Regions from separate parts of the Micromonospora halotolerans genome, predicted to be linked through region 2. Evidence: riboswitches for the same ligand, from Rfam matches in the RefSeq annotation. Region 2 holds a riboswitch; the other holds the start of a gene.
The links. A riboswitch is a leader RNA that binds a small molecule or an ion and turns the genes downstream of it on or off. The one in region 2 is predicted to bind S-adenosylmethionine.
Positions count from the first base shown of each region.

Region 1: linked by a shared signal. The riboswitch ahead of RMN56_RS14070 (aminotransferase class V-fold PLP-dependent enzyme) and the one ahead of RMN56_RS29910 (GNAT family N-acetyltransferase) in region 2 are both predicted to bind S-adenosylmethionine.

Region 1 covers NZ_CP134876.1:2,953,592-2,961,085, forward strand. Annotated here, with positions in the region: gene RMN56_RS14055 (DUF4031 domain-containing protein) at 30-404, shown strand; gene RMN56_RS14060 (HD domain-containing protein) at 376-1,011, opposite strand; gene RMN56_RS14065 (FUSC family protein) at 1,086-2,345, shown strand; gene RMN56_RS14070 (aminotransferase class V-fold PLP-dependent enzyme) at 2,353-3,615, opposite strand; SAM riboswitch class IV at 3,668-3,788, opposite strand; gene RMN56_RS14075 (PrsW family intramembrane metalloprotease) at 3,812-5,296, shown strand; gene RMN56_RS14080 (hypothetical protein) at 5,319-5,486, opposite strand; gene RMN56_RS14085 (GroES family chaperonin) at 5,557-5,904, opposite strand; gene RMN56_RS14090 (AI-2E family transporter) at 6,043-7,356, shown strand; gene RMN56_RS14095 (ATP-dependent DNA helicase) at 7,409-7,494, opposite strand, start outside.
Region 2 covers NZ_CP134876.1:6,381,279-6,388,772, forward strand. Annotated here, with positions in the region: gene RMN56_RS29880 (suppressor of fused domain protein) at 1-116, shown strand, start outside; gene RMN56_RS29885 (hypothetical protein) at 261-899, opposite strand; gene RMN56_RS29890 (MaoC family dehydratase) at 1,181-1,636, opposite strand; gene RMN56_RS29895 (beta-ketoacyl-ACP synthase III) at 1,671-2,606, opposite strand; gene RMN56_RS29900 (TetR/AcrR family transcriptional regulator) at 2,756-3,334, shown strand; gene RMN56_RS29905 (lysophospholipid acyltransferase family protein) at 3,331-3,987, shown strand; gene RMN56_RS29910 (GNAT family N-acetyltransferase) at 4,188-4,850, opposite strand; SAM riboswitch class IV at 4,826-4,940, opposite strand; gene RMN56_RS29915 (SMI1/KNR4 family protein) at 5,183-5,794, shown strand; gene RMN56_RS29920 (suppressor of fused domain protein) at 5,802-6,380, shown strand; gene mptB (polyprenol phosphomannose-dependent alpha 1,6 mannosyltransferase MptB) at 6,529-7,494, shown strand, end outside.

The sequences.
Region 1 (7,494 bases), 3.4 Mb from region 2:
ATGACCAACCGGGCGTACCGTTGGTCGTCATGCTCTACCTGGACCCGCCCGCGGTGCCCTGGCGGGGGCGGCTCTGGTCGCACCTGGTCAGCGATGTCTCGTACGCCGAGCTGCACGCCTTCGCCGAGGCGCTGGGCCTGCCCCGGCGCGGCTTCGACCGGGACCACTACGACCTCCCGGCCGAACGCGTCCCGATGGCCGTCTGGCTGGGCGCCCGGCTCGTCCCGTCCCGCGAGATCGTCCGCCTCCTCCGCGCCGCCGACCTGCGCCGCCCCAAGCCCCGCGCGGTCCCCGCTCCCGGCGCGGGCTCGCCGGTGGCGCCGCGGAGCCCCGGGACCGGCGCAGGCTCGCCGGTGGCGCCGCGGAGCCCCGGGATCAGCGCAGGGTCGCCAGTTCCCGGGTGAGGTTGGCGCGGGCGCGGGACTCCCAGCGGGTGTGCGGCTCGGGAAGCCGGTAGAGCGCGGGGAGGGCCAGCAGATTAGTCAGCACGGCGGCCCGGCCGGCGCGGAAGTCCGGGTCGGGGACGTGCGCGTACTCCCGGCGGACCGCGGCGGCGTAGCGGTCGTAGTCGGCGGGCGGGGCGGCCAGGACCGCCAGGTCGGCGTCGCAGAGCAGGGCTCCGTCCGGGTCGTCCGGCCCGACCGCGTGGCCGGCGGTGAGCAGCACCAGCCGGCGTATCCCGGTCACCGCGTCCGCCGGCAACCCGGCGGCGGTGAGGAGCTCCCCGGCCAGCTCGGCGCTGGCCCGCTCGTTGGCGTCGCCGCCGGCCCGCGGGTCGTACACCGCGTCGTGGCACCACGCCGCCAGCCGGACCAGGTCCGGGCGGCGGGCCGACCCGGCGTACGCGTCGACCACGTCGAGCACGGCCCGCAGGTGGGTCACCGTGTGATAGTGCCGGTGCGGCTCCCGCCAGCCCGTCAGCAGTCGAGCCCCGGCCCGGTCGACACCGGCCGGGTCGGTCGCCCCCGCCGTCCGGGTCGCGTCCCGCCACCGATCGATCAGCTCGTCCACGCCGTGCAGTCTGCCCCACCGCGACCGGTGCCGAGGATTCAGCGCAGGCGGGACGGGTAGTACCGGCCATGGCCGTGGCCCGGGACCGTCGACCGCAGTTCCTCCGGCGTACCCCGTTGCGTGAGGGCCTGGTCGACGTCGACGGCGCGCGGATCTCCGAAGCCGTGGAGCAGCTCCGGCACCGCAGCAAGGCCACGCTGCACGACCGGCTGCACCGGGTCCGCACCGCGGCCGGCCTGGCGGTCCAGGCCGGCCTCGCGGCCGGCCTGGCCTACCTGATCTCCCACCGGCTGCTGAACAATCCGCAGCCGGTGTTCGCGCCGATCTCGGCGGTGGGCACCCTGGCCGCCTCGGTCGGCCAGCGGTTCCGCCGTACCGTCGAGTTGATCATCGGGGTGGCGGTCGGGGTCGCCGTCGGCGATCTACTGATCTACTTCCTGGGCACCGGCGCCTGGCAGCTCGGCGCGGTGGTCACCGCGGCGATCCTGCTGACCGTCTTCGCCGGGGCGAGCGTGGCCATCGTGATCCAGGCGGCGGCCACCGCCGTGCTGATCGTGACGCTCAGCCCGTCCACCCAGAACCTGGAGATCCCCCGCTTCGTCGACGCGTTCCTCGGCGGCGGCATCGCGCTGCTGGTCACCGCGATCCTGCTGCCGCTCAACCCGCTACGGGTGATCAACCGGGCGGCCCGCCCGGCGCTGGACCTGCTCGCCGGGCAGCTCGATATCTGCGCGGACGCGCTGCGCAGCCGGGACCGGGGCACGGCCCAGCAGGCGCTGTTCCGACTCCGGGAGAACAAGGAGGAGCTGGCCGCCCTCTCCGAGGCCATCGAGGGTGCCAAGGAGACCATCACCATCTCGCCGGCCCGCTGGCACCGGCGAGACGAACTGACCCACTACGCCGAGGCGGCCGACCCGATCGACCGGGCCATGCGGAACAGCGGCACGCTCATCCGCCGCTCGGTCACCATGATCGAGGACGAGGAGCCGATCCCGGAGCCGATGCCCGACTCGATCGCCCACCTGGCCGAGTCGGTCCGCCTGCTGCGGCACGAGTTCGCCGTCGGCGAGGAGCCGGAGAAGGCCCGGGAACGGTCGCTGCGCGCGGTCAGCGAGGCCGGCCGGGCGTACGCCGAGGGGGTGGGGTTCTCCGGCAGCGTGGTGATCGCCCAGGTGCGGACCACGGCGAGCGACCTCCTGGTGGCCTCCGGCATCGACCAGGAGGACGCCAACCGCCTGGTCCGCCAGTCCTTCGGCGACCGGGAGCAGCGCTCCGGCGAAACCACCGAGCAGGAACCCGCCCCTAAACCCCCCACCGCACCCCCGGTCGGCTGACCCCGGCTCACGGGAGGGTGGCCAGGGCGGTGAGGAGGGCGTCCACGTCGGATCTCGTGGTGCCGAGGCCGAGGCTGGCGCGGAGGGCGGTGGGGGGCAGGTCCCGGCGGCCGCTGCGGGTCGCCGCCTCGGTGAGCAGGCGGCGGGCGAGCGGGTGGGCGCAGAACAGGCCGTCCCGGACGCCGATCCGGTGCGCGGTGGCCAGGTGGGCGGCCACCTCGGCGGAGTCCCGGCCGGCGACCACGAAGCTGACGATGCCCACCCGCGGCGCGTCCGGCCCGAAGGTGCGCAGCTCCACCACGTGCGGCAGGGCCGCGATGCCTGCCCGGAGCCGGGCCAGCAGCGCCTGCTCGCGGGCGTGCAGCGCGTCCCGGTCGGCGCCGGCCAGCGCCCCGCAGACGGCGGCCAAAGCCACCGCGCCGAGCAGGTTCGGGGTGCCCGCCTCGTGTCGCGCCGGGCCGGTGGTCCACCGCACCTCGTGGGTGGCCGCCCCGACGTGGCTGGTGGCACCGCCGCCGGCCAGGTACGGCGGGGCCGCGTCCAGCCAGTCCGCCCGGCCGACCAGCACGCCGGCGCCGAACGGGGCGTACAGCTTGTGGCCGGAGAGCGCCAGGTAGTCGACGTCCAGCGCGGCCAGGTCCACGGGGGCGTGCGGGGCGAGCTGCGCGGCGTCCACGAGGATCCGGGCGCCGTGCCGGTGGGCCACCCGGGCCAGGTCGGCCACCGGCCAGCGCTCCCCGGTCACGTTGCTCGCGCCGGTCACCGCGACCAGCACGGGCAGGCCGGGCCGGGCGTCGCGGGACAGTTCGCTCAGGGCGGCGTCGAGGGAGCGGACCGCGCCGCCCGGGCCGTCCGGCACCGGGAGCCGGACCGAGCCGCGCGGCCAGGGGAGCAGGTTCGCGTGGTGCTCGCCGGCGAAGGTGACCACCGTGGTGCCGGCGGGCAGCGCCCGGGCCAGCAGGTTCAGTGCGTCGGTGGTGTTCCGGGTGAAGATCACGTGGTCGTCGGGGCGGGCGCCGAGGAAGTCGCCGACCGTCTGCCGGGCCCGCTCGTAGGCCAGCGTGCAGCGCCGCGACAGTGCGCCGGCGCCGCGGTGCACGCTCGCGTACCAGGGCAGCAGCTCGGCCACCGCGTCGGCCGCGGCCCGCGCGCACGGCGCGCTGGCCGCGTAGTCCAGGTTGATCTCCCCCGGTACGCCGAGCACGCCGAGCGGGTCCGGCCGGCTCGGGGTGACGAGCGTGGGCAGCGAGGGTACGAGGGTGACGGTCATGCCGGAGCCTCCCGGGTCCAGGGGGACCCCGGGTGGGTGGGCACCGGGACGGGGTCCGCGCTTGCCCAGCACGCGGATCGGGCTGGGCCCGGTCATCACCCGGGGCACCCCACCGCGAACTCGACGAGGGTTGCCGGCCAGCAAGCCGGGGCTTGACGCTGGCACTCGTGACCTGTCCGGCAGCATAGCGGTCGCGATGCGACCGGACCAGTGGGTCGCGGATGACTACGCTGACCGCATGGCCGTCACCCCGCCCGGCGGAGCCCTGCCGCCGCCGCCGACCGCGCCCGCCGTCCCGCCCGGGACGCCGGCTCCCCGGATGCCGCTGCGCCGGCTCGGCTGGCGGCGGTTCCTGGCGCTGGCCGGGGTGGTGCTGCTGATCGCGGCCGGCGCGGTCTTCATGGTCTTCACGCTGGGCGAGAGTCTCGGCGCGGAGGCGCTGCTGGTCGGCGTCATCGCGGCGATCCTGCCGGTGCCGGTGCTGGTCTCCTGCTTCCTCTGGCTCGACCGGTACGAGCCGGAGCCGCTGAAGTACCTGATCTTCTGCTTCGCCTGGGGCGCGTTCGTCTCCACCGCCATCTCGCTGCTGGTCAACGAGACCGGCGCCCGGCTGTTCGACCACTGGGGGCTGCCCTCGGCGCTGACCGCCGTGCTGGTCGCCCCGTTCATCGAGGAGCTGACGAAGGCCGCCGGCCCGCTGCTGCTGCTGATCTTCCGCCGCCGGGAGTTCTCCGGGGTCACCGACGGCCTGGTCTACTGCGGGCTCTCCGCGGTCGGCTTCGCCATGGTGGAGAACATCCTCTACCTGGGCGGCTACGGCTACCGCACGGGCGTCGAGGAGTACGGCCCGGCGACCGGCGCGCGCCAGGTGATCGCCATCTTCATCGTGCGGATCCTGCTCTTCGGCTTCGCCCACCCGCTGTTCACCTCGATGACCGGTGTGGGGCTGGGCGTCGCCGCGCGGACCGCCGACCGGCGGGTGCGTTTCCTCGCCCCGATCGCCGGCCTGCTGCTGGCCATGATGCTGCACGGCACCTGGAACCTGCTGCCCTCGCTGGCCGCCGCCACCGGGCAGCCGCTGATCGCGCTCTACGGCTACATCGGCGTGATGGTGCCGATCTTCTTCGGCATGGTCGGGCTGGCCGTCTGGCTGCGCGCATGGGAGGGGCGGCTCACCGAGCGGACCCTGCCGGACTACGTCCGGGCCGGCTGGCTCAGCCCACCGGAGGTGGCCGCGCTGGGCAGCCTGGGGCGGCGGCACGCCGCCCGGACCTGGGCCCGGCGGGTGGCCGGCGACGGCGGGGTGAGGGCGATGCGCGGCTACCAGTTCGCCGCCACCCGGCTGGCCCTGCTGCGCGACGGGATGCGCCGGGGCCTGGACCGCAAGCCCGCCGAGCGGGACCGGACGGCCCGGGAGGAGCGGGAGCTGCTCGACGCGATCGGGGCGTACCGGGCGTTCTTCGTGGGCCGGGACCCGCAGGCGCCGGTCGGGGTCTGGGACGGGCAGCGCTACCACCTGCGCTTCCCGGACGGATCGCGGCGCCCGGTCGAGGCGCCGGACGAACCGGTGGTGCCGATCCCGGTGGTGCTGGCCCCGCCGCCGCCCCCGGCCTTCCCACCCGGTTACGGGCCGTCCGGCTGGCACGGTCACCGCTCGTCGGCCCCCTGGCCCCCGGCCTGACCCTCGCTCGGAGCGGAGCGGGTCAGGACATCAGGCCGGTGAGGAAGTCGCCGAGGCCCTGCGCGATGGCCATCAGGGCCACCCCGATCCCCTTGAACAGCTGGGCCGCACCGTCCGGCCGGAAGGCCATGAAGTAGATCAGGAACGCGAGGAATCCCCAGGCGAGAATCTTCTTCACGACTACCGGCATGGTCCCTCCCCAGGGCGCGGTCGTGCCTGGGGCTTCCCGCCGGGCGGCGGCGCAAACGGCGGGGCCGCGCCTACAGGTAGAGGCCGGTCGAGCCGGTCGGCTCCTTCTCCACCCGCTCGGCCGCCACGGCGTGCACGTCGCGCTCGCGGAGCAGGACGTACGCCCGGCCGTGCAGCTCGACCTCCGAGCGGTCGTCGGGGTCGAAGAGCACCCGGTCCCCGGAGACGATGGAGCGGACGTGCGGGCCGACGCCCACTGCGGTGGCCCAGGCCAGCCGCTTGCCGACCGCTGCGGTGGCCGGGATGACGATGCCGGCGGTGGAACGGCGTTCCCCCTCGCCGTTCTCGGTACGCACCAGCACGCGGTCGTGCAGCAGGCGGATCGGCAGGCCGGCGTCGAGGTTCTGGTCGGCGGTCACGCGAAGACGCTACCGCGTGCCCGCCGGTCGATCCCGGTGTGGTTGGGCCGGGCGGCAGGGGGCAATGTGTGGCGGAGTCGCCCTAGGGTGGGGCGGACGGACGTATCCTGTCCCCCCTGTGTCGTGGGCGGACCAGTTATGCGGGAGGTGCGCTTGAGCCGCTTCGAGCGGATGCGCGGACGGCTCCGCCGCGCGTACGAGTCCGGCCGCGAGTCGGCGCGGGCCCGGCGGGCGGATCCGGACCGGTCGGCGGACGAGTCGCGCCTGGCCTCGCCCTCCTCGCCCGGTCCGGCGGCACCTCCGGCGGCGACCGTGGTGGGTGCGGAGCCCCGGCCGTCCGTGCACGCCTCGACGAGCAGCCAGGACGACGTGGAGGTGCCGCACGCGCTGCGGATCGCCGCGGCCTGGTGCTGGCGGCTCATCGTCGTCGGCATCGTCACCTGGTCGCTGCTCAAGATCGTCGGCACGATCCGCATCGTGATCATCCCGCTGGCGGTCGCGCTGCTGCTCTCCGCGCTGCTCGCACCGGCGGTCGGCTGGCTGCTCCGGGCCCGCCTGCCCCGCTCGCTGGCCACCGGCGTGGTGCTGGTCGGCGGCCTGGCCGCGGTGATCGGCACGCTGACCCTGGTGGTGAACGAGTTCATCCAGGGCGTGCCGGAGCTGAGCGAGAAGTCGTCCGAGGGTGTCCGGCAGATCCAGAACTGGCTCAAGACCGGCCCGTTGCACCTCTCCGACAGCCAGCTCAACCGCTACATCGACGAGGCGCAGAGCTGGATCAACGACAACACCGAGAAGTTCACCAGCGGGGCGCTCAACACCGCGGCCACCCTGGCCGAGGTGCTCACCGGCACGGTCCTGGTGCTGTTCGCGACCTTCTTCTTCCTCCGGGACGGCAGCAAGATCTGGCGGTTCCTGGTCCGGTTGCTGCCGGTGAACGCCCGCTGGAAGGTGGACGACGCCGGCCGGGCCTCCTGGTCGACGCTCGGCGCCTACGTGCGGGCCACCGTGCTGGTCGCCTTCATCGACGCCGTGGGCATCGGCATCTTCCTGGTCATCTTCGACATCCCGTTCGCGTTCCCGCTGGCCGCGCTGGTCTTCCTGGGCGCGTTCATCCCGATCGTCGGTGCCTTCCTGTCCGGCGTGGTGGCCGTGCTGGTGGCGCTGGTCGACAGCGGCCCGGTGACCGCGCTGATCATCCTGGGCGTGGTGATCGGCGTGCAGCAGGTCGAGGGGCACGTGCTCCAGCCACTGATCATGGGCCGGGCCGTGGCCATCCACCCGCTCGCCGTGATCATCGGCATCGCCGCCGGGGTGGTGCTGGCCGGCATCGCGGGCGCGCTGGTCGCGGTGCCGCTGATCGCCGTCCTCAACACCGCGGTCCGCCGGCTGGCCGCGCGGACCGTGCCGGACACCCCACCCGACGCCGTGGTGGTCGCCTCCCAGGCCCCCTGACCGGCCGAGCCCTGGACGCCCGCGTCGCCCCCGCCCGGGGGAGGCGCGGGCGTCAGCCCTTTCCGAGCCGCTCCAGCGCGCCCCGAGCCACATCGGGGCGGGTGGTGTACCAGAACGGGGGCAGCGAGCGGCGCAGGA
Region 2 (7,494 bases):
TGCACCCAGAGGAGATAGCGGTCAAGGTCGAACGCGGTACCGACGCACTCATCGAAGTCCTCGACCGTGGCCGCGTCACCGAGTTGCTGGACCCGCGCCGGCCCTCGTACGCCTGACAGCTCGATCGGACGCGCTGACCAAGGTCACGTGCGCGCTTCTGCCGCTCACCGTGCGTCGCGCAGCGTCGCACTCCGTCGATCAAGCCGATGCTCGGTCTTGCCGAGGTGAGTGCGTTGCCTGACGTCAAGACTGCGGCAGGTTCAGCCGAGCTGGAACCGCTGTACTCCAGTGCGACCGAGAAGGGTACCGCTCGCGTCGGCCATTGCCTGGGCGGCCGGACCGATGCGGTAGCCAGTCAGTCGTCTTCCATTTTGATCTTTGATTCGAGCCGGACGAGTGGTGGCGATCAGCACCGACCGAACCGCCCGTGTTTGCCGCAGGAGGACCTGGTGTGTGTCGGCAGCGACTTCGTCCTCGAACCAGCGGACGGCCAGCCTGCCGGCATTAAAGTAGGCACCGCCTTCCGGGTGCCGGTACCCGGCGTCGTGATCGCAGTAGGTACCGCCGGGATCATGTCGACGGGTCGAGCGCAGGAGTTGAACAATGGCAGCGACCGGTGGCCCGTCCGGCAGCGGGACGCCATCGGCAAGCGCGACGGTTGACGGCAGGCTCGCGCCGATCGGCAGGTGCAGGAACGCCTGAACTCCCCGTCCGCCACAGGCCATCGCGTTTGCCAGCGAGCCGTGCAGGTGGACTGGGTGAAGTCCTAACGGTCCCGGTTGCGAGCACCGCCACGCGGCGCCAGGGAACGTATCGCGCAACGCCAGGTCGAACGCGTCTTCGTCCTCGGGCAGCAACCAGGTTCCGACATTCATGGTCCGGGAGCCCGCATACGCCACCACCAGGACGGTACGTCATGGATCGCCCATGATCCGCTGCACTCTCAATCCGCTGATCGCGCGTCTTGACCGGCTTCGAGGATCGCATGCCCCAGCGATAGGCGGCACGCACGACTCCGTCAGGTGATGTGCGACAGGGGCCGGCGATTGAGCGACGGCTCAGCCGCCGACCGATGTCCTGTCATCCCGATGAGCGGATGCTGCCCGCCGGCTACCTTCGGCCAAATTCTTCTGCAGGATTTGATACAAGGCAGGATCGCTGGCGGGAGTTCCGGCAGCCCTCATCCATAGAACACCAACACCTGGTCCGCGATGCACGCAGGCTTGGTCTCGCCCTCGATCTCCACCTTCACTTGTACGACCACGCGGGCGCCGTTGGACAGGGGTCGGGCCTGCGTAAGCGTGGCCACACCGCGGACGCGCGAACCGACCAGCACTGGCATGCGGAAACGGACCTTGTTCAGACCACCGTTGACCACCAGGCGGACGCCGTTGACGTGGATCAGTTCGGACAGGAAGGCGGAGCATAGCGAGAGCGTGAACGCGCCGTGCGCGACGGTCTTCCCGAAGGGGCTCTCCGCAAGGGCGCGCCGCTCGTCGACGTGAATCCACTGATGGTCGCCGGTGACGTCCGCGAACGCGTTGATCCTGCCCTGGTCGATAGCCTGCCACTGGGTAGTGCCGAGCATCTCGCCCTCGTGCTTGAGGAACGCGGCGATGCTCTCGTACGTGCTCATGCGCACCCCGTCCCACTGTGGTTTCTAGTCATGGTCATGGGCAGCGGACGATCTGCCCGGCGTACGACAGTCCTCCGCCGAAGCCCAGCAGCAGCACCGGTGCACCGGACTGGAGCTCTCCGCGTTGGAGCAGCTTCGACAGCGCGATCGGGATGCTCGCCGCCGAGGTGTTGCCCGATTCGGTGACGTCGCGGGCAACGACGGCCTTCGTCGCCCCGATCCGCTGTGCGACCGGCTCGATGATGCGCAGATTGGCCTGGTGCAGGACGATGCCGCCGAGATCGTCCGGCGTCATGCCGGCGGCGGCGCAGATCTGGCGGGCGATGTCGGGCAGCGTGGTGGTGGCCCACCGGTAGACGCTCTGTCCAGCCTGGGTGAACTTGCGATCGCCCTCGATCACCACGGCCTCGCCCATGTCTGGGTAGGAGCCCCACACCACCGGGCTGATCTCGGGCTGCTCGGCGGCGGTCAGCACCACCGCGCCGGCTCCGTCACCGACCAGCACGCACGTCGTCCGGTCGGTCCAGTCGGTGAAGTCACTCAGCCGCTCCACGCCGATCACCACCGCGTTCGTCGCCGAGCCGAGCCGAATGGCACCGTCAGCCGTGGCCAACGCGTGGGTGAACCCGGAACAGGCGACGTTGATGTCGATCGTCGCCGGTGACGCCATGCCGAGCCGACGTGCGACCCGGGCGGCAATGTTGGGACTGCGGTCGACCGCCGTGCAGGTCGCCACCACCACCAAATCGACCGCCTCGACGGCCACGCCGGCCTCACGCAGGGCCGCGTCCGCCGCCTCGGCCGCCATCAGGTCGAGCGGCTCGGCGGGCCCGGCGATCCGCCGTTCCCGGATGCCGACCCGACTGCGGATCCACTCGTCGCTCGTGTCCACCATCGTGGCGAGGTCATGGTTGGACAGCACTTTCGCAGGCTGGTAGTGACCTGCGCCGACGACCTTCGAACCGCGCACCGGCGCCTCCCATTAGCCCAGGCGAAGATCAGCAGGTAGACGTTGTCTACCATCTCTGCGTAGACAATGTCTATGCCGTGGGTCGGGCGGCCAACACGGAAGGTAGGTGCGAGTAGACGGCGTCTACTCGCACCTGGTAGACACCGTCTATGCTTGCTGACGAGGGGCTACGCGAACGCCTCATCCGTACCGGCGGCGAACTACTCGACAATGAGGGCCCGTCCGCGGTGTCGCTGCGAGAGATCGCCCGACGCGCCGGCGTCTCGCACGGCGCGCCGCGCCGCTACTTTCCCACCCACCTGGAGTTGCTGTCGGCCATCGCCCGCGACGGGTTCACCGACCTCGCCACCCGGGCGAACTCCGCCCTGGCCGAGGCGGCCGGCGACCCACGCGCCCGGCTGGCCGCGCTCGCCCGGGTCTACCTGCACTTCGCCGCCACCCGCCGCGGCCGATACGAGCTGATGTTCCGCCACGACCTGCTGGAGAGCGGCCACCTGAGACTGCGCGACACCAGCCTGCCACTGTTCCGGCTTCTCACCGACCTGGTCGCACAGGCCCGGCCCGAGCCCGAGCCGCCAGCTCAGGTCGTCGCAGGAGCACTGTGGGCCAACCTGCACGGCATCGCCCAACTGTGGAACTGGGGCAGCCTCACCCTCGCGACCGGCGCCACCGATCCGAGCGCGCTGCTCGACGCCACCCTCACCGCCCACCTCGGACCCGCCGCATGACCGGCACCCCACCCCTGTACGCGCTCGCCCAGCACAGCATCGGCCGATACCTCCGCCACTCCTGGCGTCCCACCGTCACGGGCCTCGGTCACCTCCCCGACTCCGGGGGCGCGATCCTGGCCGCCAACCACCTGTCGATCGCCGACCAGTTGTTCCTCGGAATCCTGACGCCCCGGCACATCGCCTTCTGGGCCAAGGCCGAATACTTCCGCTCCCCCGGACCCCGCGGCTATCTCACCCGGCAGGTCGTCACCGGCATGGGCGCCATCCCGGTCGAGCGGGCCGGCGGTCGGGCGGTCCTCTCGGCGTTCGACGCCGCCGTCCCCGTACTCCGTTCCGGCGGCCTGGTGGCCGTCTTCCCCGAGGGCACGCGTTCCCCCGACGGCCGCCTCTACCGTGGCCGTACCGGCGCAGTCCGCCTCGCGCACCAGGCCGGCGTCCCCATCATCCCGGTCGGCATCCGCGGCACCGACCGCGTACGTCCGCCCGGCGCGCGCCTTCCCCGGCGCCACCCGATCAGCGTCACCTTCGGACCAGCCATCCCAGTGCACATCGAGGCGCCGGCGGACATCCGCCGGCTCACCGACACCCTGATGGCCACCATCCAGTCCCTCACCTTCCAGGACTACGTGCAGCACTACGCCCGGACTTGACCGCAACACGTCTTCCCGCACGAGGCGTCGGAGTCGCCACCGAGCCCGGACCAAGAATCACGTGTGCACATCTGCCGCAGTCCGGGCGCTGGCATGGTCGGTGAGCGATCGGACCTGCCGATGTGCGTGCGGCTTGGTTCTTGTCGTTCGGAGGGTCGCCGTTGCGGCCCTATCTTCGATGAACAGGTCGAGGCCGTGCATCAGTGGCCTTTGGCGAGCCGTGTTTGTAGTCGGGCCCGGCAGGCCGGCCATTCTGAGGCGAGGATGGAGTACATCGCGGAGTCCCGGAGTAAGCCCTCCTCATTCGGTGCCCACGACCGGGACCAGCAGCGCAGTACGCCCTCGAACTGCGCTCCTACGCGCTCGATCGCCGCGCGGGAGCGCTTGTTGCGGGCGTCGGTCTTGAGATCGACACGGGCCACCTGCCATTGCTCAAACGCGTGGGCGAACAGCAGAAATTTGGTCTCGGTGTTTAGCCCGCTGCCCTGTGCCGAAGCAGCCAGCCAGGTGAAACCGACCTCGAGCGCGCACAACTCGTCGCGATCCGGCCACAGCCGCGGATCCCAGTAGGCGGTCGCCCCAACGGCGCGTCCGGACGCCTTGGCTACCTGCGCAGACGGCATCAGACTCCCGGCCGCAGCCCTTGCCAGCTGCGCATCGATGTAATCGCTCACCTCGCCCGCAGTGGGCATCCACGTGAAGCGGTACGAGGTCCGGTTTTCCTCGGCTGCTATGGCGAGGTCCGCAGCGTGCCGGTGCTCCAGCGGCTCCAGACGAACAAGTTCACCGTCGAGCAGCGGCGCGGTCAGTCTCGTTGGGAATGGCAGGGGAACGCTCCGTCCGCGACTTGCCTGGCACACCATGCGCCGGGCCGGGTCCTCACCCGGAGCACCCCACCCGCGTAGGAGGGTTGCCGGCCAGCAAGCCGGGGCTTGGAGCTGGCACTCATGACCTGGCGTTACCGTAGCGGCGCCGCCGGTCCACCGCAATCCGCATTTTGATGACTGACGATGCGTGGCGCCGCCTGCGCAGATATGCCAGGACAGAGTCTTCCCGCCGCTGGACCTGCGCCCCCACGTGATCGGGAATCGGATCTGCCGCGCACCGCGCTGGTTGCAACTCAGGTATGGCCTCGCTACTCGAGCGTCAGTCAGTTCCACCCGACGCCGTATGAAGGCTCTCCTAGACTTTCTTGGTGCAGTACGAGGACCGTACGCTTCCGCCCGCGCTGGCTGCAGCCCACGCTGAAGGCTTCTCCGTCGACCATGACGGTCACGACTTCGAGCCGTACGACGAGTTCATGTGGTCCGTCGAGACGCTTGAGTGGTGGCAATCCTGGACTGGCAACCCGACGGCCGACATCGCGCCGTTCCGAGTCTTCGGGCAAGATGGGTCCGGCGGTCTGGCTGCCTTCTGGATCCGCGTGCCTGACGCCCCGATCGAGACCCAACCGATCGTGTTCCTTGGCTCCGAGGGTGAGCTGAGCGTGATCGCCAGGAACCTCGGCGACTACCTGTGGCTGCTTGCCAATGGCGTCGGCCCCCTTGAGACCGTTGACGGCATCCACCGCACCACCACGCCCGTCCCCGCGCTTACCGTTCGCACGGCGCTACACCGGCGGCACGCACCGGCCCACCGCACCGGTGATCGACGCAGCCCAAGCCGAGTTCTGCGCGCTGACAACACTGTTCGACGCGACCGCGCGGTAGCTGCTGGCCGTACCCCGTTCACAGGCTCTGTGTCCCGAGGTGGGGGCGAACACATGGTCGGCAGGGGAGAGCTTCCGTCGTGGCTTGATCGGAGATGATCAGCGAGTGGCTGGGTTGATTGAACACCTGGAATCGCACCTCGGGCTCATCGCGACTGGTAGCCGAGGCGACGATACGACGCCGGAGGGCGTTCAGGTGGCGTGGTTTGGCCCCGACGTCCCGTTCGGCGGGGTCACGACCCTGGTGACGGTCGGGCTGTCGCGGCGTCATCTCAACCTGCCGGGTGACGGGGCCTTGCACCAGGAGTTGGTGATGCACGTTCCCACTGATGACTATCCGGCCCTGGCGGCTGGGCTGTTGTTCCAGGTGGCCGGTGAGATGGTGCGCCGCCGGACCGGCTTGTCGCATGGGCAGGTGATTGGTCCGCGCGGGCATCTCTTCCCGGGCAGCCAGACCACAGCCATCCTGGCCATCAGCCCGAGATATCTGCCGGAGTCCTTCGCCGTCTGTCACACCGAACCCGCGCCGGTGGTCTTCACGTGGTTGGTCCCGATCACCACAAGTGAAGCTGAGGTGATTCAGAAGTTCGGGTGGGGGACGCTGGAGCAGGCATTCGCGGCTCAGGATCCTGACCTGGCTGACCCCGGTCGGGCAGAAGTGGCGCTGGATTGGTCGGGCTCGTAGGCCTCAGCAGGCGGGTGATCGAGTATCCGGACCTGCCGCTAACCGCGAGCCGGTTAACGGCGCACGCCAGGTGCCGATCGACATCTGCGGGTCGGCTCCGGGATTCACCTCATTACGTTTGCGCCAAGTCGTCCATAAGACTCTTGGCATGAATCTTCTGCCGAGTCGGCCGCGGCCACCGCGCGCCCTTTTTCGCAGGAGTTCCGCACGCGCCGAGTCCGCGCCACCGCCCGTGCGCCGAGAGACCGCCGACGTCGTCGCCGGATGGCTCGGCGTGCCCCCGGTCCGGTCGGACGAGGCGGCCCGGAAAAGACTTGGCGCGACCCAACGGACCGGCGCGGCGGCGGCCGTCGTCCTCGCCGGCCTGACCTGCGGTCAGCCCATTCCGCTCCCGGTCGTCGTAGTGGGCGGGCTGGTCGCCATGGTCGTGGTCGTGGGTTCCTGGCTGATTCTCGGCACGGTCGCCCACGCAGTGCCGCTGCGGCGTCTGCGCACGATCGCGGTCTGGTGGTCGCTGCCGCTGGCTCTCGGCCGTCCGCTGTTCAGCGGCGACCTGTGGAGCTACCAGGCTCAGGGCCTGATCCCGCTCGCGGGGCATGACCCGTATCGACTCGGCCCGGCGCGGGCCCTCGAGGCGGACTCGGCGGTCGCCCAGCACGTCAGCCACTACTGGGTGGACACGCCTGCGCCCTACGGCCCGGCGTGGGAGGGCCTGGCCACCCTGGTGGGGCGGGCCACCGGTACGAACCTGGTGGCCGGCGTGCTGGTGTACCGGACGCTGGCGCTGGCTGGCGTCCTGCTCATCGCCTGGGCGTTGCCGCGCCTGGTGCGGCGCACGGGCACCTCCCAGTCCACGGCGCTGTGGCTCTGCCTGCTCAACCCGCTGGTGCTGTGGCATCTGGTATCCGGGGCGCACAACGATGCGATCATGCTTGGCCTGATGTTCGCCGGGTTCGAGCTCGGGCTCGGCGGCCTCGCCCGACGGGGGACGAACGGCGTACCGCGGCTGGCGGGGGGCTTCGCGTTGTTGATCCTGTCGGCCAACGTGAAGGTCGTGGCGATCGGTGCGGTGTGCTGCCTGGCCGCGTACGCCGCCCGAAGGCATGGCCGGGTG